3 regions of the Bradyrhizobium sp. USDA 4353 genome follow, and region 1 is predicted to be linked to each of the others. Evidence: predicted binding sites of a transcription regulator. Region 1 holds the regulator's gene; each other region holds the start of a gene.
The links. Region 1 encodes PhoB, which activates phosphate uptake and scavenging genes when phosphate is short. Its sites were predicted from a motif close to TGTCATNNANCTGTCAT; they were not measured.
Positions count from the first base shown of each region.

Region 2: a site for PhoB is predicted at 3,828-3,844, ahead of ACVILH_RS13565 (inorganic phosphate transporter). Genes of this name have one in related genera too.
Region 3: a site for PhoB is predicted at 2,654-2,670, ahead of ACVILH_RS17595 (UDP-2,3-diacylglucosamine diphosphatase). Genes of this name have one in related genera too.

Region 1 is NZ_JBSSGB010000001.1:3,361,221-3,368,958, forward strand. It holds gene pstS (phosphate ABC transporter substrate-binding protein PstS) at 1-607, shown strand, start outside; gene pstC (phosphate ABC transporter permease subunit PstC) at 703-1,701, shown strand; gene pstA (phosphate ABC transporter permease PstA) at 1,706-2,581, shown strand; gene pstB (phosphate ABC transporter ATP-binding protein PstB) at 2,578-3,399, shown strand; gene phoU (phosphate signaling complex protein PhoU) at 3,431-4,147, shown strand; gene phoB (phosphate regulon transcriptional regulator PhoB) at 4,164-4,871, shown strand; gene ACVILH_RS14790 (trypsin-like serine protease) at 5,013-6,329, shown strand; gene ACVILH_RS14795 (HoxN/HupN/NixA family nickel/cobalt transporter) at 6,512-7,627, shown strand; gene ACVILH_RS14800 (NADH-quinone oxidoreductase subunit B family protein) at 7,641-7,738, shown strand, end outside.
Region 2 is NZ_JBSSGB010000001.1:3,066,737-3,074,474, reverse strand. It holds gene ACVILH_RS13580 (O-linked N-acetylglucosamine transferase family protein) at 1-921, shown strand, start outside; gene ACVILH_RS13575 (TAXI family TRAP transporter solute-binding subunit) at 1,299-2,459, shown strand; gene ACVILH_RS13570 (NAD(P)-dependent oxidoreductase) at 2,900-3,766, shown strand; gene ACVILH_RS13565 (inorganic phosphate transporter) at 4,008-5,633, shown strand; gene ACVILH_RS13560 (alpha/beta hydrolase) at 5,708-6,631, opposite strand; gene ACVILH_RS13555 (hypothetical protein) at 6,795-7,364, opposite strand; gene ACVILH_RS13550 (hypothetical protein) at 7,566-7,738, opposite strand, start outside.
Region 3 is NZ_JBSSGB010000001.1:3,932,289-3,940,026, reverse strand. It holds gene ACVILH_RS17605 (caspase family protein) at 1-768, shown strand, start outside; gene ACVILH_RS17600 (threonine ammonia-lyase) at 781-1,770, opposite strand; gene ACVILH_RS17595 (UDP-2,3-diacylglucosamine diphosphatase) at 1,818-2,630, opposite strand; gene pyk (pyruvate kinase) at 2,822-4,240, opposite strand; gene ACVILH_RS17585 (tartrate dehydrogenase) at 4,397-5,470, opposite strand; gene ACVILH_RS17580 (MFS transporter) at 5,493-6,788, opposite strand; gene ACVILH_RS17575 (LysR substrate-binding domain-containing protein) at 6,913-7,738, shown strand, end outside.

The sequences.
Region 1 (7,738 bases):
GATTAAGAAGCTGAACCCCAGCGTCAAGCTGCCGGCCGAGGCGATCGCCGTGGTCCGCCGCTCCGACGGTTCGGGCACGACCTTCAACTTCACCTACTACCTCTCCGAAGTCAGCCCCGACTGGAAGAGCAAGGTCGGCACCAACACCGCCGTCGAGTGGCCGGTCGGCGTCGGCGCCAAGGGCAACGAGGGCGTGTCGGGCAACATCAGCCAGACCAAGAACTCGATCGGCTATGTCGAGTACGCCTATGCCAAGCAGAACAAGCTGACCTACACCGCGATGGTCAACAAGGCCGGCAAGACCGTGCAGCCGACCGTCGAGGCCTTCCAGGCCGCCGCCGGCAATGCCGACTGGGCCAAGGCTCCCGGCTACTACGTGATCCTGGCCAACCAGGCCGGCGAGAAGTCCTGGCCGATGACGGCTGCGACCTTCATCCTGATGCACAAGGAGCCGACCGACAAGGCGGCCTCTGCCGAAGCCATCAAGTTCTTCAAGTGGTCGTTCGAGAAGGGCGACAAGATGGCCGAGGAGCTCGACTACATCCCGATGCCCGACAGCGTCGTGAAGCTGATCGAGAAGACCTGGTCGTCGGACATCAAGAGCTGATCGTCGACTAACGACATTCCCCTCTCCCGGTCGCCGGGGGAGGGGCGCTACTGGGGCTCAGCGTGTCAAAAAAACAGGGGGCAGAATTGGCAGAGATGGCGGTTCAGACCGAAGTCAGCGATATCGCGGCTGCTGCCGGGCCCTATGACCGGGCACGCGCGCTCAGCGCCTTCAAGCTCGGCGATGTGACGTTCTACTGGATCACCCGCCTGTCGGCGATCTCGGTGCTGCTGATCCTGGGCGGCATCATCATCTCGCTCGTCATCGGCGCCTGGCCGGCGATGAAGACCTACGGCTTCGACTTCCTGCTGACCAAGCGCTGGGCGCCTTCCGCCGATCCGCCGGTGCTCGGCGCGCTCGGGCCGATCTACGGCACGCTGGTCACGTCCTTCATCGCCATGCTGATCGCCATTCCGGTCGGTCTCGGCGTTGCGATCTTCCTGACCGAGCTGTGCCCGCAATGGCTGCGCCGCCCGATCGGCATCGCCATCGAGCTGCTCGCCGGCATTCCCTCGATCATCTACGGCATGTGGGGCTTCTTCGTGCTGGGCCCGTTCCTGGCCTATACGTTCCAGCCGTTCATGATCAGCCTCTGCGCCAACATCCCGGTGCTGCAGGACATCTTCGCCGGCCCGCCGTCCTATCTCAGCCTGTTCAACGCCTCGCTGATCCTGGCGATCATGGTGCTGCCCTTCATCACGGCGATCTCGGTCGACGTGTTCAAGACGGTGCCGCCGGTGCTGAAGGAAGCCGCCTATGGCGTCGGCTGCACCACCTGGGAGGTCGTCCGCAGCGTCGTGATCCCCTACACCCGCGTCGGCGTCATCGGCGGCGTCATGCTGGCGCTCGGCCGCGCGCTCGGCGAGACCATGGCGGTGACCTTCATCATCGGCAACTCGTTCCGGATCTCGTCCTCGATCTTCGCGCCGGGCACGACCATCTCGGCCGCGATCGCTTCCGAATTCCAGGAGAGCGACGGCCTGCACCAGTCGAGCCTGATCCTGCTCGGCCTCCTGCTGTTCGTTCTGACCTTCTTCGTGCTCGCCGCAGCCCGCTTGATGCTGATGCGGCTCGAGACCAAGGCGGGGAAATAAGCTCATGACTGCTGTCGACGTTCAGCCCACGCCCGTCAACCCGATCTACGCGCGCCGGCGCCGCACGGACATCATGGTCCGCGCGCTGTGCTTTGCCGCCGCCGCCTTTGGCGTCACCTGGCTGGCGCTGATCCTGTTCACGCTATTCTACAACGGCCTTGCGGGCTTCAGCCTGCAGGTCTTCACCGCCGACACCCCGCCGCCGGGCTCCAGCGACGGTGGCCTGCGCAACGCCATCGTCGGGTCGGTCATCATGACCATCATCGGCGTCGGCATTGGCGCGCCGCTCGGCCTGTTCGCCGGCACTTATCTCGCCGAATACGGTCGCAACGACCGGCTGACCTCGGTGATCCGCTTCATCAACGACATCCTTTTGTCGGCACCCTCGATCATCATCGGCTTGTTCATCTATGGCGCTGTTGTCGTGCCGATGGGCGGCTTCTCGGCCTTCGCCGGCGCGCTAGCTCTGGCGGTGATCGTGATCCCCGTCGTGCTGCGCACGACCGAGGACATGCTGCTGCTCGTGCCCAATCCGCTGCGTGAAGCGGCCTCCGCGCTTGGCCTGCCGCGCTCGCTGGTGATCCGCCGCATCGCCTACCGCGCCGCGCGTTCCGGCCTCATCACCGGCGTGCTGCTGGCGACCGCCCGCGTCGCGGGCGAGACCGCGCCGCTGCTGTTCACTGCGCTGTCGAACCAGTTCTGGAGCCTGAGCCTCTCCAAGACGATGGCGAACCTGCCGGTGACCATCAATAACTTCGTACAGAGCCCCTATGCCTACTGGAAACAGCTGGCCTGGAGCGGCGCCCTTCTGATCACATTGACCGTGCTGGCCCTGAACATCGGCGCGCGCATCCTCGGCGCCGAGAGGAGCTCGAAATGACCGACATGTCCGTATCCGTGAGCAGCCCGACGGCCGCCATTCCTCCGAAGTCGCTGCCGGAGGCGCCGGCCAAGGTGACCGCCCGCAACCTGAACTTCTACTATGGCGATCACCACGCGCTGAAGAACATCAATCTGTCGCTCGGCACCAACCGCGTCACGGCCTTCATCGGCCCGTCCGGTTGCGGCAAGTCCACGCTGCTGCGCATCTTCAACCGGATGTACGATCTCTATCCGGGCCAGCGCGCGGTCGGCCAGCTGATGCTGGACAACACCAACATCCTCGACCCCAAGCTCGATCTCAATCTGCTGCGCGCCCGAGTCGGCATGGTGTTCCAGAAGCCGACGCCGTTCCCGATGACCATCTACGAGAACATCGCCTTCGGCATCCGGCTCTATGAGAAGATCTCGAAGTCCGAGATGGACGACCGCGTCGAGAAGGCGCTGCGCGGCGGCGCGCTGTGGAACGAGGTCAAGGACAAGCTCAACGCCTCCGGCCTGTCGCTCTCGGGCGGCCAGCAGCAGCGCCTGTGCATCGCCCGCACGGTGGCGGTGCGCCCCGAGGTGATCCTGTTCGACGAGCCGTGCTCGGCGCTCGATCCGATCTCGACCGCCAAGGTCGAGGAGCTGATCCAGGAGCTCGCGGAGAGCTACACGATCGCGATCGTGACGCATAACATGCAGCAGGCGGCGCGCGTCTCCGACAAGACCGCCTTCATGTATCTCGGCGAGTTGATCGAGTTCGACGACACCAGCAAGATCTTCACCTCGCCGAGCGATCGGCGGACTCAGGATTACATCACCGGCCGGTTCGGCTGACGCCGACAGCATTGCCTTTCAGGAGATCATCATGGCCAGTGAACATACCGCCAAGGCGTTCGACAGCGATCTGCAGGATCTGACCCGCCTGGTGTCCGAGATGGGCGGGCTCGCCGAGCGGCTGATCGTCGACTCCGTCGATGCGCTGGTGCGGCGCGACGTGGCGCTGGGCCAGAAGGTGGTCGCCGGCGACGCCGAGGTCGACAAGCTGCAACGCATCATCGAGGAGCGTGCGGTGCTGACGATCGCCCGCCGCCAGCCGATGGCCGTCGATTTGCGCGAGATCGTCGGCGCCATGCGCGTCGCCACAGATCTGGAGCGCATCGGCGACCTCGCCAAGAACATCGGCAAGCGCGTCGCGGCGCTCGAGAGCGACTTCCATCCGCTCAAGCTGATCCGCGGCCTGGAGCACATGACCGACCTCGTTCAGTCGCAGGTCAAGACCGTGCTCGACGCCTATGCGGCGCATGACCTGCCGGCGGCGATGACGGTGTGGAAGGGCGACGAGGAGGTCGATGCCATCTGCACCTCGCTGTTCCGCGAGCTCCTGACCTACATGATGGAAGACCCGCGCAACATCTCGTTCTGCATCCATTTGATGTTCTGCGCCAAGAACATCGAGCGGATCGGCGACCATGCCACCAACATCGCCGAGACCGTGTTCTATATGATCGAGGGCCAGCAGATCATGGACAAGCGCCCGAAGGGCGACATGACCAGCTTCGCGACCACGATCCCCGGCAACTAAGAAAGACGATTGAGACATGGGCGCGCGAATTCTGGTGGTTGAGGACGAGGAGGCGCTGACGACGCTCCTTCGCTACAACCTCGAAGCCGAAGGCTACGAAGTCGAGACCGTGGCGCGCGGCGACGAGGCCGACACGCGGCTCAAGGAGCGCGTGCCGGATCTCGTCGTGCTCGACTGGATGCTGCCGGGACTGTCCGGCATCGAGCTGTGCCGGCGCCTGCGGGCACGGACCGAGACCCGGCAGCTGCCGATCATCATGCTGACGGCGCGCGGCGAGGAGAGCGAGCGCGTGCGCGGCCTCGCGACCGGCGCCGACGACTACATCGTCAAGCCGTTCTCGGTGCCGGAGCTCTTGGCGCGCGTGAAGGGCCTGCTGCGGCGCGCGAGCCCGGAGCGGCTGGCGACCGTGTTGTCCTATGGCGACATCGAGCTCGACCGCGAGAAGCGCCGCGTGGCGCGCTCGGGCCGGCCGATCGATCTTGGCCCGACCGAGTACCGGCTGCTCGAATTCTTCCTGGAGCATCCCGGCCGCGTCTTCAGCCGCGAGCAGCTGCTCGACAGCGTCTGGGGCCGCGACATCTATATCGACGAGCGCACCGTCGACGTGCATATCGGCCGCCTGCGCAAGCTGCTCAATCCCGGCCGCGAGCAGGATCCGATCCGCACCGTGCGCGGCGCGGGCTATGCGCTCGATGATCGCTTCGCCAAGTCGGAGCAGGCCTGAGGGATAAACGGGCTTGCGGGTGGAGCGGGGGTGATACCCGAGCGGCTCGGATTAAGGACAAAGCGGTCCGCTTTCCGCCACGCCGCCGCCGTCTTGATCGTGCCTGCTGAGCAGCCGATGTTTCGGTCTCAGCGGACGCCCTTGATCAAGACCCTTCTCATAAGTCTCGCCGTGCTGCTCGGCAGCCTCGCGGGCGCCACGGCCGCCGAGCTCGAGGACGCCGTGACTGCGGCGTCGAACGGACAGGCGGCAGCGGCGTTGCGCCGGTTGCAGCCGCTCGCCAGCAAGGGTGATGCGCGGGCGCAATTCGATCTCGGCTTCATGCAGGCCTTCGGCGTGGGCGTCGCACGCAACCAGGCCGAGGCGCTGGTCTGGTACCGCAAGGCTGCGGATCAGGGGCTCGCCATCGCCCAGCACTATCTCGGCATCGCCTATTTCAACGGCGAGGGCGCGGCCCGTGACCACGGCGAAGCCGCGCGCTGGTTCAACCGCGCTGCCGCGCAGGGCTTTGCCCAGTCGCAATACATGCTCGGCCTGATGATGCTCGATGGCCAGGTCATGTCCCAGGACGTCGTGCAGGGCTATGCTTGGCTGGTGATGGCCGGCCGCAACGGCGTCAGGTCGGCTGGCCGCGAGATCCAGCGTATCAAGCTCAGCGACGCACAGCGGCGTCAAGCCGAGCAGATTATCGCGGCGTGGCGGGCGAAGCCGGAATCGGCCGATGCCGGCATTGCCAATCCGCGCGCCGAGCAGCTTCTCGGGCTCGACCGGCATTTCGGCGACGTCGTCGATCCCACCTCCTGGCCGGCATCGTCGATCGGTGTCGTGACTCAGGCGCAATTCAGCTCGGGAGGCTCGTGCACGGGCACTCTGGTGGCGCCGCGCGTGGTGCTGACGGCGGCGCATTGCGTCTTCAACGGCCTCGCCCAGGTCAGCCCCGGCAACGTCCATTTCCTGGCAGGCCTGAACAAGGGAACCCCTGCCGCATCGTCGGTCGCCGACAAGCTGATCGTGGCGCCCGACTTCATCCCGACCCAGCACGACCAATGGTCGACCGACCGCTCGCCGGCCGATTGGGCGCTGATCATCCTGAAGGATGCGCTGCCCTCGAAGCCGGTGCCGGTGAAGTCGGTCAGCCGCGACGAGCTCGCGGCCGCGACCAAGGCCGGCACGATCTCGGAGATCGGCTATGGCCAGGAGCGGCGCTATTCGCCGACCGGGCAAAGGAATTGCAGCGCCGGCATGACCCGGGACGGCCGTCTGCTGACCGTGCATTGCCTCGCCAATTTCGGCTATTCGGGCTCGCCGATCCTGGCCGAGATCAACGGCGAGCCGGCCGTGGTCGGCATCTTCTCGGCGTTCCACGAGGAGACCCGCCTGATGTTCGCCGCGCCCGCCAGCCAGTTCGAGGCTGCGGTGCGGCGCGAGATCGCGGCGCACAGCGCCTCGGCGCGGTGAAGCGCAGGCAGGAAGAGAGTTGGTCGTCGGCTGGTCAATGTTTGAGCTTGACCGGATAGCCGGTTGCCAAGCGAGGAGATCAATCCGGGTTCGACCAGGCCGCGAGGATTGATTCGAGCGGGATTTGCGCGCGGGAGCGCGAGGCTTGCCTTTTGGCGCGGGTCTTGCTCTCCTGTCCGAGTATGACGATTTTGCCAATTGATCATCCTCGGCCCGCCGCCGCGCTCGCGGCCCGGCTCCGCACGGACCGCGCGCGCAGCGTGGCGCTCGTGGCCGGCCTCGTGCTCGCCAACGCGCTCGCCTGGGCCTGGGCGTTCGCGCTCTATGCCGACCGGCCCGCCATCGTCGGCACCGCGCTGCTGGCCTGGCTGCTCGGCCTCCGCCACGCCGTCGATGCGGACCATATCGCGGCGATCGACAACGTGGTCCGCAAGCTGGTGCAGGACGGCGACAGGCCGCGCGCCGCGGGCCTCTACTTCGCGCTCGGCCACTCCAGCGTCGTCGTCATCGCCACCATCGTGGTGAGCCTCGTCGCCGGCGCCGATCTGCTGAGCGAGGACAGCACCATCCGCGCGATCGGCGGCACGATCGGCACGTCAGTCTCCGCCGGCTTCCTGCTATTGATTGCCGTCGCCAATCTGATCCTGTTCGTGAGCCTCTGGCGCAGCCCGTCTCATCCGCATGCCGATCACGAAGCGGCCAGCAATGTTGGGCGCGGCTTGCTGATCCGGCTGTTGCGACCGGTGCTCCGCGTCGTCTCGCGCGCCTGGCACATGTATCCGCTCGGCTTCCTGTTCGGCCTCGGCTTCGACACCGCCAGCGAAATCGGCCTGCTGAGCCTGTCCGCCACCGAAGCCGCGCGTGGCGCGAGCCTCGCCCATGTGCTGGTCTTTCCCGCGCTGTTTGCGGCGGCGATGGCCACCGTGGATACCGCCGACAGCATGCTGATGGTCGGCGCCTATCGCTGGGCGCTGACCGATCCCGCGCGCAAGCGGCGCTACAATCTGGTGATCACCGGCGTGTCGGTCGCGATTGCGGTGGTGATCGGCGGCGTCGAGGCTGTCACGCTGCTGGCGCCACAGTTGGGCTTCACCGGTGCATGGGCCGACCTCGGTGACGAGATCGGCAACCTCGGCATCGTTGCGATCGGCCTGTTCGGAGTGATCTGGTTCGGCGCGATGCTGTTCAACCGGCGGCAGCGCGGTTCCGAGCCCGCCGGCGGCGCAGCGCTTGCCACCGTTGGGACCGGAGCGCTAAACCCGCCGGAGACACAGGGCGCAACGCATCAGCTCGGATAAGGCAGGACCCACGATGGCCGGCTCGGAGGGAATGACCAGGATGCTGTGGCTGCAGGGCGCGAGCTGCGGCGGCTGCACCATGTCGATCCTGGAGAGCGGCGCCTCCGGCTG
Region 2 (7,738 bases), 290 kb from region 1:
TGGGTCGAGGCCTCGAACCTCTCCGACGACGAGCTCGCCGATCGCATCCAGGCCGACGGCGTCGACATCCTGGTTGATCTCTCCGGCTACACCACGGGCACCCGCATGCCGGTGTTCGCACGCAAGCCGGCGCCGATCCAGGTCACGGCCTGGGGCAGCGGCACCGGCACCGGCCTTGCCACCATGGACTACTTCTTCGCCGATCCGGTCACGGTGCCCGCGAGCGTCCGGCCGCTATTCGCCGAGCATGTCTACGATCTGCCGTCGGTGATCACGATCGATCCGCTGCTCGACGTCACGCCCTCACCGCTGCCGATGCTGCAGAACGGCCACGTCACCTTCGGCGTCTACAATCGCATCGACAAGATCTCCGACGAGGCGATCGTGCTGTGGGCACGGCTGCTCGCGGAGGTCCCTGACGCCAGACTGGTGATCAAGCATCTCGCGCTCAACGATCCCCTGGTGCGCGACGGCCTGATCGGCCGCTTCGTCAGCCGCGGCGTGCCGGAGGCGCGCCTCGTCTGCCTCGGCGCCAGCGAGCGCAGCGAGCATCTGAAATCCTACGAGCGCATCGATATCTCGCTCGATCCGTTCCCGCAGAACGGCGGCATCTCGACCTTCGAATCGCTCTACATGGGCGTTCCCGTCGTCGCCAAGCTCGGCGCCGGTGCGGCCTCGCGTGCGGCAGGGGGCATCCTGACCGCCGCGGGGCTCGCCGACTGGGTCGGCAACGATGATGACGGCTACATCCACATCGCCAAGACCTTCGCCGCACAGCCCGAGCTGTTGTCGAAGCTGCGCGCGGAGCTGCCGGGCCAGGTTGCGCGCTCGCCGGCCGGCGATGTCGCGAACTACACGCGCTGCGTCGAATCGGCCTATCGGCAATTCTGGCAGGCCTATTGCGCGAAGGCGGGTGCGTGATCGCACGCGCCTGCCCGGCTCATCAGGTGTGAGCCGGAAGATGTGACTCGGTGTTCGCCGCCGATCGCACCAGCGCGCGAGTCCTATGGCCGTGGCGTACCAACCACAACCGTTAGCTGCAAAAGTTCCCGCTGTGCCATTGTGACATAGGCCGGAATCGCGTCGCCGCGATGTCGCCATCAGCACGCCCGGCCTGCCTTAGACGAGGCGCAATCAAGCCTATGGCTTTTTAGTGGCGACGTTGCGCCTTTCTGCCGGCCAAACTGCTACCAACCGGCGAGTAGTAGACCGGCATCATCGAGCGAGGCGATAATACGAACGAAAAGCAGATCGGGCCTCGCGATTGCAGTGCGGCCTGCAACGGAGGGCGTGGGGTTATGCGGGTCGCATTGTTGAGTTGCGTCGTTGCGACAGGATTGAGTTTCGCGGCATCGCTGCTGCCGGCCGCTGCCCAGACCGTGAAGCCGGCCAAATCGGCCACCGCCGCAGCCGCCGGCGAAGGCGGCAAGCTGCAGGAGTCCAACGAATGGACGGTCGGCATTGCCGGCGGCCTGCTCGAAGGCACCAACATCCGCTTCGCCGCCGAAATGGCCAAGGTGCTCGACGACCGGCCGAACCTGCGCGTGCTGCCGATGGTGACCTATGGCGCGCTCGGCAACATCGAGGACCTGCTCTATCTGCGCGGCGTCGACGTCACCATCACCTCGGCCGACGTGCTCGACGAGTTCGTCCGCAACGGCACCCTCGCCAACATCAAGAACCGCATCCGCTACATCTGCTCGTTCTACATCAACGAGATGCACGTCTATGTCCGCCCCGAGATCAAGACGCTGGAGGACCTCCAGGGCAAGAAGGTCTCCTTCAACACCGTGGGCAGCGCGGCCAACCTCACCGGCGGCATCGTGTTCGACCGGCTCAAGATCGGCGCCGAGAAGGTGTTCATCAACAATTCGGTGGCGCTCGAGAAGATGCGGACCGGCGAGATCGCCGGCGTGGTGCACGTCACCGGCAAGCCGACCGACCTGTTCGCCAAGTTCAAGCCCGAGCCGGGCTTCCATTTCCTGCCCGTGCCGTTTGCGCGCAGCCTGCAGGACTATTACGTGCCGACCAAGCTGACCTCGCAGGACTATCCCAATTTGCTCAAGCCGGGCGAGACCATCGAGACCATCGGCGTGCCGCAGGTGCTGGCGGTCTACAACTGGTCGCCGGAGACCGAGCGCTATCGCCGCGTCTCGCGCTTCGTCGAATATTTCTTCAAGCGCTTCGATCAGTTCAAGCAGCCGCCGTTCCATCCGAAATGGAACGAGATCAACATCGCCTCCTCCCTGCCCGGCTGGACCCGCTTCCGCGCCGCCGAGGAGCTGCTGGCCAGCAGCCGTCCACCCGAGGCCGACGTCGCCGTCAAGCAGCAGTTCGACGAGTGGATGAGCGCCAGGAACGCGACCGGTGGCAGGCGTCTCAGCGATGCCGAAGCCAAGGCCCTGTTCGAGCAATTCCAGGGCTGGATGAAGCGCGAAGGCGATCAGCCGGCGCGGTAGAGCATGATCCGGAAAAGTACGCAGCGGTTTTCCGAAAAGATCATGCTCAAACCACAACGTCGAGCGCGAGGCCGGGCTTGGCTCGCTTGCGCCCGTCGCCGGCTTGCGGGCCGACGCGCCGCCGGCGGAGGCGATCAAGCAGAAGGACATCGGCCGTTTCGAGCAGTCCTATGCCAGACGACGTCTAAAGAAGGACGAGAGCAACCGCCAATCGGTTTCCGTGGTCGCAACGATCAGAAAAACTTGATGGCGCATGCCGGACCGAGCGCAGCATGCCGCCACAATGCCGGCCTCCGGCCGGCAGCTCGATGGCCAGGCGCCACGCTCGTTCACGGGCTGAGCCAGCGGGCCGCTCGTGCCAGATCAAACGTGCCGCTATAACTTGGAACGAACGACGCGCAGCCGACGTCATGCCAGCGGGCTGCAAGCGAGGAGCGCAGATGAAGGTCGGATTCATCGGACTTGGCCAGATGGGCCATGCGATCGCGAGCAATCTGATTGCGGCCGGCCACGAGCTGACCGTCTGGAATCGCACGCGGGCCAAGGCGGAGGACCTGCTCGCCAAAGGCGCGCGCTGGGCAGAGACCCCCGCCGCGGCAGCGCAAGGCGACGTCGTGATGACCATGCTGGCCGACGACCCTGCGGTCGAGGCGGTGGTCTATGGCGAGAACGGTCTGCTCGACGCCCCTGCTCTCCACGTCTCGCACAGCACGATCGGGGTCGCGCTGGCCCGGCGCCTCGCACAGGACCATGGCCAGCGCAGCGGCTTTGTTTCGGCGCCGGTGTTCGGCAGGCCGGTGGCCGCCCAGGCTGCAAAACTGTTCGTCGTCACCGCCGGCCGGCCCGATCTCCTCGCGCGCTGCGAGCCGCTGTTCGCGGCGATCGGCCAGCGCAGCTTCCATGTCGGCGACGAGCCGGCGGCGGCGAACCTTGTCAAGCTCGGCGGCAACTTCATGATCATGGCTGCGGTCGAGGCGATGGCGGAAGCGATGACCCTGGTCGAGGCCGGCGGCGTCGAGCGCAGCGCCATGCTGGAGGTCCTGACCAGCACGCTGTTCAATGCGCCGATCTATCACACCTACGGCGCGCTGCTGCTCGAAGACCGCTTCCGCCCCGCCGGCTTCGCCGCGCCCTTGGGCCTGAAGGACATGAACCTCGCCGACGCCGCGGCGACGGCGTCACGCGTGCCGATGCCCCTGCTCGGCGTGGTGCGCGATCATCTGCGCGCGGCGATCGCGATGGAAGGCGAAGACATCGACTGGGCCGGCATGGCGCTGGCCGTGCGGAAGGCGGCGGGGCGGGCGTGACAGCCACGCCGACTAACAACCGACTGGCAGCTTAGCTTGCGACGGACAGGCTGATTTTTGACGTCATCGCGCTGTCACAGTCCGCCTGTGTTAACGCGCTCCTCGGCGAATCGTGGTGCAGCGTGCGGGTCTGCAGCCCCAGCGTCGATCAATTCCGGCCCTGACAAATCCGTCCGCTCCCGGAACTTCCCAGATGCGCGTCGGTTTGACGATTGCCACATGGGAGCGCGATCGCAAGCCAATGTCCGACTTTGCACTACATGGCGCGCAGGCGTCCGTCCAATCGGTGACCAGGCCCGACCTTCACGAGAAACCGCATGTCAGTGTCGTCGCGGTCTTCCTGCTCTTCTTCGTGAGCGGAATCGGCTACGCCGCTTACGGCATCTTCACTGACACCCACAATGTCGGAGAGCCGCTCGCGCTCGGCGCGATGGTGCTGCTGGGCGTGGCACTGATGATCGCGCTCGGGTTCGAGTTCGTGAATGGGTTCCACGATACGGCGAATGCCGTGGCCACCGTCATCTACACGCATAGTCTGCCGCCGCTCACCGCCGTGATCTGGTCCGGCGTGTTCAATTTCCTCGGCGTGGTGGTGTCGACGGGTGCGGTCGCCTACAGCGTGATCACGCTGCTACCGGTCGATCTGATTCTGCAGGTCGGCAGCGCAGCCGGATATGCCATGATCTTCGCGCTGCTGATCGCAGCTATCATCTGGAATCTGGCAACCTGGTGGATCGGAATCCCGAACAGTTCCTCCCACTGTCTGATCGGCTCGATCATGGGCGTGGGCCTCGCCAATCAATGGATCGCGCCCGCCGGCGAGGCGACATCGGGCGTCGACTGGTCCCAGGCGGTCAGCGTTGGAAAGGCGCTGTTGTTCAGTCCAGCGGTCGGCTTCATCCTGTCTGCTCTCCTGCTTCTGCTGCTCAAGACGCTCGTCCCCATTCGCAAGCTCTATGAGGAGCCGCGCGACCGCACGCCGCCATGGTGGATCCGCGGCATTCTGATCCTGACCTGCACCGGCGTCTCATTCGCCCATGGCGGCAATGATGGACAGAAGGGCATGGGTCTCATCATGCTGATCCTGATCGGCGTAGCGCCCACCGCCTATGCGCTGAACCGGACCATGCCGGAGTCGAGCACGCCGGCGTTCGTCGACCTCGCTGGCAAGGCGAAGGCGATCTTCGAAGCCCGCGCCCAGGGCACGCCGCAGCGCGATGCCGGCAACGCCCGCGACCTGATCGGAACTGCGCTCAAGACGCGCGATCTGAATCGGCCGGAGGTCTTCGGGGCCCTGGCGGCGCTGTCCGACGACGTGGCAAATGGCGTCAAGAACTATGGGTCGATCCGCCGTATTCCCGCCGCTGCGACACCGAACATGCGCAATGACATGTACCTGGCCTTCGACGCGATCCGTCTTCTGCCGGATTCGGGCGCCAAGTTCAGCTCGGAGGACTCCGGCATCCTGAAGGATTATCGCTCGAGCCTGGAAGCAGGAACGCGCTTCATTCCGAATTGGGTCAAGGTCTCGGTCGCGATTGCACTTGGCCTCGGCACGATGGTGGGCTGGCGGCGCATCGTCGTCACGGTCGGCGAGCGGATCGGCAAGCAGCACCTGACCTATGCGCAGGGCGCCTCCGCTGAGCTCGTGGCGGCGGGCACCATCCTCGGCGCCGAGTTCTATGGTCTGCCGGTGTCGACGACTCACATCCTGTCGAGCGGCGTTGCCGGGACCATGGCGGCCAATGGCTCCGGCCTTCGGACCGGAACCATCAGGAACATCGTTCTGGCGTGGATTTTGACATTGCCGGCCGCGATGCTCATTGCTGGCGTGCTTTACTTGATCTTTCGGCAGATCGTGCACTGATCGGGCTTGGATCGTTGTAAGGTAAGGACATCGACAAGGCGCTTTACGCGTGAGAGACGGTTGATCGGGGATCGTCACTTGCCGATTGTCTTGCGCAGCCAGGCGTCGACGATCGCCGTCGCCGGATGGCTGGGATCGCCGAGCTCGCGATTGATCTCCATATGGCCGCGCAGGCCGGTGCCGCCGACGCCCTGGACTTCCGCCGGCGTGCCCGCCTGCATCAGGGCGGCGCCAAGCGCCTCGGACTGTGCCTTGCCGTCGGCGCGGTCGACATGGAGGATGAGGAAGGCCGGCGCATTCGGCTTTGCTGCTTGCAGCGTCGGCGACAGCGCGCGCTGGCGCTCTGGCTCGGTGCCGAACGCCTGGATGTAGGTGTCGAGCATGAAGCGACCGCTGTCGGCGAGCTGGCGCGCCACGTCGTAGCACGCGCCATCAAGCGCGACGATGCCGCTGATATCGCGCAAGGACAGCCCCGCTGCCGTGAAGTACCTCGGATCGGTCCCGACCAGCGCAACGAGATGTGCGCCAGCGCTATGCCCCATCAGCACGATGCGCGACGGATCGATCCCAAGCCGCCCAGCATTGTTGCGCAACCACGCGACTGCCATGGCAACGTCCGCCGCCTGCTGCTCGACGGTCGCCGCCGGCACCAGCCGGTAGTCGATCGAGGCGAATGCATAGCCCTGCGCGAGCAGGTGCTCGACCTTGGCCGCCCCGGTCGCGTTGCGCTTGTCGCCCCGCTTCCATCCGCCGCCATGCACGAACACGACCAGCGGCGCAGCCGCGCCTCCCCTCGCCTGCCAGACGTCGAGCTTCTGCAGCGGATCGCTCCCATAGGCGTATTCAGTCGACGGCGTACCCTGGCTCCCGGCCTCACGCGCCGTCATCCGCGCCTGCAACCGCTCCAGGAAGGGACCGGCGAATGCAGCTGATGGGAAAACCGGCTGCAGCAGCAACAGGCCAGCAGCCAGCAAAACAGCAAGTGTCGAACGCAACATCGAGAGCTCCATCGTCGTCAGACGATAGCAGCACGTGTTGCTTAAAGAAGGCCGCACGCAGCGTCGTTACAAAATGTCACGAACGCAGATGCCCGAGAAATTACGGAACTGGACATCCGGAAAATAGGCGACGGCGATTATTGACCTCCCGTGGCCAATCCGTTCAATCCCGGAAGCTTTCGGCCGGCTTGATCGGCACGATATCGTAGCTTCGGTAAAGCTCATCGAGCGAACGCCAATCCGACAGCACCGTTCGGTACATCCAACGATAATAGCGCTTGTTGCGGGCGATCTCTTCTACACGGTCACGGCCGACAAACACGGAGGCCGCCTCGATCTCCAGCCAATTCACCAGCAAATGAAGATAGGTCGAATATTCATCGTTTGCTCCCTCCGGAAATCCAACAGGCGCCACCGGATAGCGGCGCTTCAACTCGACGATCAGAGGCGCGCCGTCGTCAGCGACCTTCAATTTGGTGAGATACCAATGCATCTGCTCATGCAGATATTCGCACAAGATCGCGGCCGGATCGTAGAGCTCGGTGTTCAGCGTCAACACGGGATGGCTATGAGGAATCGACGTTGGCGAAACCCTCAGATGCCTCGTATATTCGAACGGACGGAGGTCGTGCTCCGCCTGCCACCGCTTGATGCATGCGATGATCTTTTCCGCTCGCGATTGCGCCAGGGACAAGTCGATCGAATATTCAAAACTATCCGTCATTGCATTCACTCGTGGAGCGACACTGCTTCCGTTCTATCGAAGTGCGCGTGCTGCCTTCATCCGACCTCGTGCTCAAAGCGGACTTGTCCCGGCCCGATGACTGCAGGCGGTCACGCGACCTTGCCTACGGCCCCACGCCACGCACTGATTGACGCTCGCGCAGGACCCGCGATCACGGCTCGAGGCCAAGCATGACTTCGCCGGCTCGCCTCAGCCGGCGTCGCCGCGACGGCTCAATTCGCTTTGATCCACGAGCTTCGTATCCGGCTCCTCGTCCACCAACTCCCACTCCACGTCGGGATCGAGATCAATCTCGCCGATCAAGACCGGCTGACCATCCCTGCCGAATTGAAACACGGCGTCGCTGTCATCGGCATTGACGT
Region 3 (7,738 bases), 570 kb from region 1:
CAGGCCTATGACTACGTGCTGTCGGAGAACCGCCCGCAATATTATCGCGAGTTCGTCGAGATGTACCCGCGCGATCCGCTGGCCGACCGCATCCGCGCGCTGCTTGCCGGCTTGGTGCAGGCGGCGGCATGGCATCAGACCGTGCTGGCGAACTCGCCGGCGGCCTATCAGAGCTTCCGTGAATCCTATGCCGACAGCCCCTATGCGCTGGTCGCACTGCGGCTGCAGGGTCAGCCGCGGCCAATCCCGGTGCTGCAGCCGAGCCGCCTGATGATGCCGCCGCAAATGGCGCCGGCCACACGTCCGTTCAATCCCGGCGCCCAGATCCAAGGCCAGCCCGGCCCGCAGCCGAGACTGCCGGCCAATAGCCTGCCACCGCGTCAGCCGCTGCCGCCGGCCATCCTCGCCAAGAACACCGGTGTCAATGGCGGGCCCAACAAGGTCGTGGACCCCAGGCCAGTCGCGCAGAACAAGATGCGCGACCGGATCGTACCGCCGGTGACCCCGCCTCCGGCTGCGAAGATCCAGCGCGATCCGCTGAAGCGCAATCCGGGCCGCCCGTTCGAGACCCGCGAAGCGCGGCGTCCGTTCCCGGGCAATTCCGGGCCATTCAAGCCGAGCGTCAATGGGCCGCATCCGTCGATGGCGCGTGGCCCGGGGCCGATGCAGGGCCGGCCGATGATGCGCCCCGGGACGCCGCAGGTCGCGCAGTCCGGACCGCGGATGGGCGGCGGCGGATTCGCCAAGAGCGGCCTCGGCTTTCGCTGAGGCCTGAGTGTCTCAGGCGATCAGCTTGGCAAACAGATCCGCATCGACATTGCCGCCGGAGAGCACGATCACCACCGTCTTGCCCACGACGTCTAGCCGGCCGGCCAGCAGCGCCGCGAGTCCGACCGAGCCGCCCGGCTCGACCACGAGCTTCAGCTCGCGGAAGGCAAAACCGACGGCGCGACCGACCTCCTCATCAGAAGCCTCGACCGCCGCCGACAGCAGCCGGCTGTTGATGGCGAAGGTGATCTCACCGGGAATCGCGGCCATCAGCGCATCGCAGATGGTGCGCCCCTTGGCCTCGTGCGCCTCACGGTGGCCGGCGCGCAGCGAGCGCGCGTGGTCGTCAAAACCCTTCGGCTCCGCCACCACCATCTGCGTGTTCGGAAAACGCGCCTTGACTGCCGTCGACACACCCGCGAGCAGGCCGCCGCCCGACGCAGGCACGATTACCGTGTCGGGCGAGAGGCCGAACGCCGACAGATCCTCGGCGATCTCCCGGCCGACGGTGCCCTGCCCTGCGATCACGTAGGGATCGTCATAAGGCGGCACCACCGTCGAGCCGCGCTTGCTGGCGATGTCGCGGGCGATCGCCTCGCGATCCTCGCGGTCGCGATCATACAGCACGACATCGGCGCCGAAGGCCTTGGTGCGCTCGCGCTTGGCAACCGGCGCATCCAACGGCATCACGATCGTCGCGTGCATGCCGAGCAGCGTCGCGGCATGGGCGACGCCCTGCGCGTGATTGCCCGAGGAGAAGGCGACGACGCCCTTGGCGCGATCCGCTTCCGGAATTGAGGCCAGCTTGTTGTAGGCGCCGCGGAACTTGAAGGAGCCGGTTCGCTGCAGCACCTCCGGCTTCACGAACACGTTCGCCTTGAACTGGTCGCTGAGCACGGGAGCCGGCAGCAGCGGTGTCCGCACCGCGACGGGCGCGAGGACGCGCGCCGCCGCATCGATGTCGGCGACGGTTACGGGCAGGATCGGAGCATGAGCTGTCATGCCCCTATTTTACCGCGCCCGCTCGCCGCGAGGCAAGGGAGCCGGTATCAGGCCGCGCGGGCCGCCAGTTGCGGAACCGGGGCCGGCTGCCGCTGCGGATCCGTCCAGGTCAGGATCTCGAACCGACCGTCCTCATGCTCGACCAGCGCCGTGCAGCTCTCGACCCAGTCGCCGCAATTCATGTAGCGGATGCCGTCCTGGTCGCGGATGACGGCACAATGGATGTGGCCGCAGATCACGCCGTCGGCGCCGTGGCGCCGCGCCTCGGCGGCGAGCGCTGTCTCGAACGCGCCGATGTAGTTCACCGCGTTCTTGACCTTCTGCTTGGCCCATTGCGACAGCGACCAATAGGGCACGCCGAACATGCGGCGGAAGAAGTTTACCAGACGGTTCATCTGGATCGCGAAGTCATAGGCCTTGTCGCCGAGATGGGCGAGCCAGCGGGCGTTCTGGACGACGAGGTCGAAGATGTCGCCGTGAATGACGAGGTAGCGCTTCCCGTCCGTGCCGGTGTGCACGATGTTCTCGACGACGTCGATGCCGCCGAAATGCGTGCCGTAATAGCCGCGCAGGAACTCGTCGTGATTGCCGGGCACGTAGACGATCTTGGCGCCCTTGCGCGCCTTGCGCAGCATCTTCTGCACGAGATCGTTGTGCGACTGCGGCCAGTGCCAGCTCGATTTCAGCGCCCAGCCGTCGATGATGTCGCCGACCAGATAGATCGTATCGGCATCATGGTGGCGCAGGAAATCCACGAGGAGATTGGCCTGCGAGCCGCGGGCTCCGAGATGAACGTCGGAGATGAACAACGTGCGAAAGCGCTTCGTCGGGCTTTCTTCACCGGCAGTCTCGAGTCCCATGCGCGCCCACCTAACAGTCCCTGATGACAAGGCGATGACGAACGCCGCACCGGCAGAACCCATCCTGCCGGATCGCGACTGACATCGTTCGCATGACGACTCACGATGTCTTCATCACTGCCCCGCGATACCAGCGGGGTGCGACAATCAGGCGACAAGCAGGCGGCGCGCACAGGGAATTCGGCTGCCTGCTATCTGGGCACGGTGACGACGCGCAGATTGTTCGTCGTTCCGGCCTGCGCGAAGGGGATGCCGGCGACGACGACCAGCAGATCGCCCTTGTCGGCGAACTCCTCCTGCACGGCGAAGAACGTCGCGCGCTCGACCATCTCCTCGTAGCTCTGCACGTCCTGCGACAGTACGCTGTGCGCGCCCCACAGCAGGCACATCCGGCGCGAGGTGTCCTCGTTCGGCGTGATCGCGAGGATCGGCAGGCTCGGCCGCTTGCGGGCGACGCGCGAGGCCGAGGTGCCGCTCGACGTATAGGCCACGATCGCCTTGGCATGGATAGCAGACGCGAGATCGGCCGCGGCGGTCGCCACCGCATGCGGCGGCGTCTGCTCCTCATTGGGCTGCGTCGCCTGGATGATCGAGCCGTACATCTTATGCTTCTCGGTCGCCTTGATGATGCTGTCCATCATCGCCACCGCCTCGCGCGGATATTGCCCGCTGGCGGATTCCGCCGACAGCATCACCGCATCGGCGCCGTCATAGATCGCGGTCGCGACGTCGGAGACCTCGGCGCGCGTCGGCGTCGGCGTGGCCACCATCGAGTCCAGCATCTGCGTCGCCACGATCACCGGCTTCACCGCCAGTCGGCAGGCACGGACCAATTCCTTCTGCTTGCCCGGCACGTCCTCGTTCGGAATTTCCACACCGAGATCGCCGCGCGCCACCATGATCGCATCCGACAGCTGGATGATGTCGTCGATCCGATCCAGCGCCGCCGGCTTCTCGATCTTGGACATGATGCCGGCGCGGCCGTTGATCAGCCCCCGCGCCTCGATCACATCCGAGGGCTTCTGCACGAAGGACAGCGCCACCCAGTCGACGCCAAGCTCGAGTCCGAAGGCGAGATCCGAGCGGTCCTTCGCGGTCAGCGGCGACAGCTCCAGGATCGTGCCCGGCAGGTTGACGCCCTTGTGATTGGAGATCGCGCCGCTGACGATCACCTTGGATTCGATCCAGTCGTCACCGAGCCCGGTGACGCGCACGCGCACGCGGCCGTCATCGATCAGAAGATCGTGACCGGGCGCGACCGCCGCAAAGATCTCCGGATGCGGCAGCGGAATCGACGTCTTGTCGCCTTCGGTCCCATTCAACACGAATCGAATCGTCTCGCCGGCCTCGACCTGGATCTTCTTGTCGCGCAACGTGCCGACGCGGATCTTCGGCCCCTGCAGGTCCATCAGGATGCCGATCGGCCGCTGCACCTCTTTCTCCAGGGCGCGGATCGCGGCGTGGACCTTCGCATGATCGGCCTGCGTGCCGTGGCTGAAATTCAGGCGGAAAGTGTCGACACCAGCAAGAAACAGCGCCTTCAGCATCTCCGGAGAATTACTGGCGGGGCCGACGGTTGCGACGATCTTGGCTCGACGGTGACGACGCATGTTATGTCCTTTCTCCCCAGCCCGCGTTCTCACGTCTCGATGACACGCATATGATTATCATGCGCGGACGCGGCGGAAGCGCTGATATACGCCCCGCAGCGTTCATTGCAAGCGCAACCCGGGACACGCCGAGATTGTACGGGCCACAACCGCGTCTCACACGTTGGAGCCGTGGATCGCGTCGATCACCGCATCCGTCACCTCCTTGGTCGTCGCCTTGCCGCCTACATCGGGCGTAAGAATGCCGGCGGCGCAGACCTTCTCGACTGCGGACATCAGCCTGATGGCCGCATCCTTCTCGCCGAGATGCTCGAGCATCTGGGCGCCGGTCCAGAACGTCGCGACGGGATTGGCGATACCCTTGCCGGTGATGTCGAAGGCAGAGCCATGGATCGGCTCGAACATCGACGGGAAGCGCCGCTCCGGATCGATGTTGCCGGTCGGCGCGACGCCGAGGCTGCCGGCGAGCGCGCCCGCCAGATCCGACAGGATGTCGGCGTGCAGATTGGTGGCGACGATGGTGTCGAGACTCTTCGGCTGCAAGGTCATGCGCACGGTCATGGCATCGACCAGCATCTTGTCCCAGGTCACATCGGGAAATTCACGTGCCACTTCCGCGGCGATCTCGTCCCACATCACCATGCCGTGCCGCTGCGCGTTCGACTTGGTGACGACGGTGAGGAATTTACGCGGTCGCGACTGCGCGAGCTTGAAGGCATAGCGCATGATGCGGGAGACGCCGACGCGGGTAAACACCGCGACCTCGGTGCCGACCTCCTCCGGCAGGCCGCGATGCGCGCGGCCGCCCATCCCGGCATATTCGCCTTCGGAGTTCTCGCGCACGATCACCCAGTCGAGGTCGCCGACGCCGACATTGCGCAGCGGCGAGGCGACGCCGGGCAGGATCTTGGTCGGACGCACATTGGCGTATTGATCAAAACCCTGGCAGATCGGCAGCCGCAGGCCCCACAGCGTGATGTGGTCGGGAACATCAGGCGCGCCGACGGCGCCGAAATAGATCGCGTCAAACGTCTTCAGCTCGGCCAAGCCGTCGGCCGGCATCATCACGCCGTGCTTCTTGTAGTAGTCCGAGCCCCAGTCGAAGGTTTTGACGTTGAAGCTGATGTCGCCTGCCCGCCTGGCCAGCGCCTCGAGCACGCGGACGCCGGCGGAGATGACCTCGGGGCCGATGCCGTCGGCGGGGATGGCGGCGATGGAATGGGTGCGCATGTGAAGAGCTCCGTGTGAGGGGTCAGGACTGCGTGGCCGCTTCGGCCTTCGCGCTTTGTGATCGAGACAGCAACAGGGTCAGCACCGCCGATATCACCAGCAGGCCGGCGACGAAATAGAGGCCGCCATCGAAGCTGCCGGTCTGGTCCTTGATCCAGCCGATCATGGCCGGGCCGACGAAGCCGCCGAGATTGCCGATCGAGTTGATGGTGGCGATGCCTGCCGCTGCGGCCGAGCCGGACAGGAACATGGTCGGCATGCTCCACAGCGGCGGCTTCGACGAGGAGATGCCGACATTGACCAACGTGAGCGCGGCAAGTACGGCGGCGACGCTGGTCGACAATCCGGCCAGCCAGAGGCCCATGGCGGCAACCACGCAGGCCAGCACGACGTGCCAGGTGCGTTCGGCCGTCCGGTCGGAATGCCGCGCCCACAGGATCATGACCACGACCGCGATCGTCGGTGGCACCGCATTGAGGAAGCCGACCGCGAACGAGGACAGGCCGAACTGCTTGATGATCTGCGGCGCCCAGACGCCGAGCGTGTAGAGGCCGGCCGAGGTGCCGAAATAGACCAGCGCGAGCGCGAGCACGCGGATGTCGGCGAGACCGCGCCAGATGCTGTGACCCGCGATCGCGGCCTTGCTGGCCAGCTCGGCAGTCATGGTGCGCACCAGCCAGTCGCGCTCGTCATCGGCGAGCCAGCGCGCCTGCTCTGGACGATCTGTCATATAACCCAGCACGACGAAGCCGAGCAGCACGGCCGGCAGCGCCTCGATCAGGAACAGCCATTGCCAGCCCTTGAAGCCGAGGATGCCGTCCATCTCCAGCAGCGCGCCGGAAACCGGCGAGCCGAGCACGGTCGACAGCGGCGCCGCCGCCATGAACAAAGCGGTCACGGCGGCACGCTGCCGCGCCGGGAACCAGTAGGACAGATAGAGGATGATGCCGGGAAAGAACCCGGCCTCGGCCGCACCGAGCAGGAAGCGCAGCGCGTAGAAGCTCATCGGACCCTGCACGAAGGCCATCGCACCCGACACGAGGCCCCAGGTGATCATCACCCGCGCGATCCAGATCCGGGCGCCGAACTTCTCGAGTGCGAGGTTGGAGGGGACCTCGAACAGGAAATAGCCCCAGAAGAAGATCCCAGCGCCGAAGCCGTAGGCCGAGGCGGACAGGTCGATATCCTTGTTCATGGTCAGCGCCGCGAAGCCGACATTCACGCGATCGATGAAGGCCACGAAATAGAGCAGCATGATGAAAGGGACGATGCGCAGCGTGATCTTGCGCAGCACGCGCGCTTCGAGCTCTCCGGCCATCGTCACCCTCCCCAGATCCGTTTTGCTTTGATCGGAGGACGGTAGAAGAGTGTATGGGATGGCTTCAATGCCCGCATCATTATACAAAAAAATGATATAATCGTCGGACCCGGGATCGAGCCTGATGGAATTGCACCAGCTCCGCTGCTTCGTCGCCGCCGCCGAGGAGCTGCATTTCGGCAAGGCCGCGCAGCGGCTGCAGATGCTGCCCTCGGCGCTCGGACGGCAGATCAAGCTATTGGAGGATGACCTCACAACCCGGCTGTTTACCCGCACCACGCGCGCGGTGGCGCTGACCGAGCACGGCACTGCGTTGCTCCGCGACGCGCGCGTTATCCTGGCCCGGGTCGAAGCGGTCGAGACCGGCTTCCGCCGCCGCGCCCGCGCTGGCAAGACGCAGCGGCTGCGGGTCGGCGCCATCGACAGCGCGGCCGCGGGCCTGCTGCCGCAGCTGCTGCACGATTTCCGGGAGGCGCATCCCGAATTTGCCGTGCAGATCGCGGAGGAGAAGACGATCCGGCTGTTGCCGAAGATCCTCTCCGGCGCGCTCGACCTCGCCTTCATCAGGCCGCCGGAGCGCCGCGACACCAAGCTCGAATTCCGCGCCCTGCTCAGCGAGAGCGCGGTGGTGGCGCTGCCGCAGCGCCACCGGCTGGCCGCGCGTGCCTCGGTGTCTCTGACCGATATCGCCGAGGAGCCGCTGATCGTGCCGGACCGGCGGTCGCGGCCGCACAGCCACGACCTCACGATGAAGCTGTTTGCGCAGGCCGGGCTGTCGCCCGAGGTTGCGCAGGTCGCGGACGAGAAGCAGACCATCGTGCATCTCGTCGCCGCACGGCTCGGCATCGCCATCGTGCCGCGCTGGACCTCGCGGCTGACGGTGTCCGGCGTCCGCTTCGTGCCGCTGCGCGTGAGGCGCGGCGGCACCGCCGGCAGGCTGCCGCTGGCGG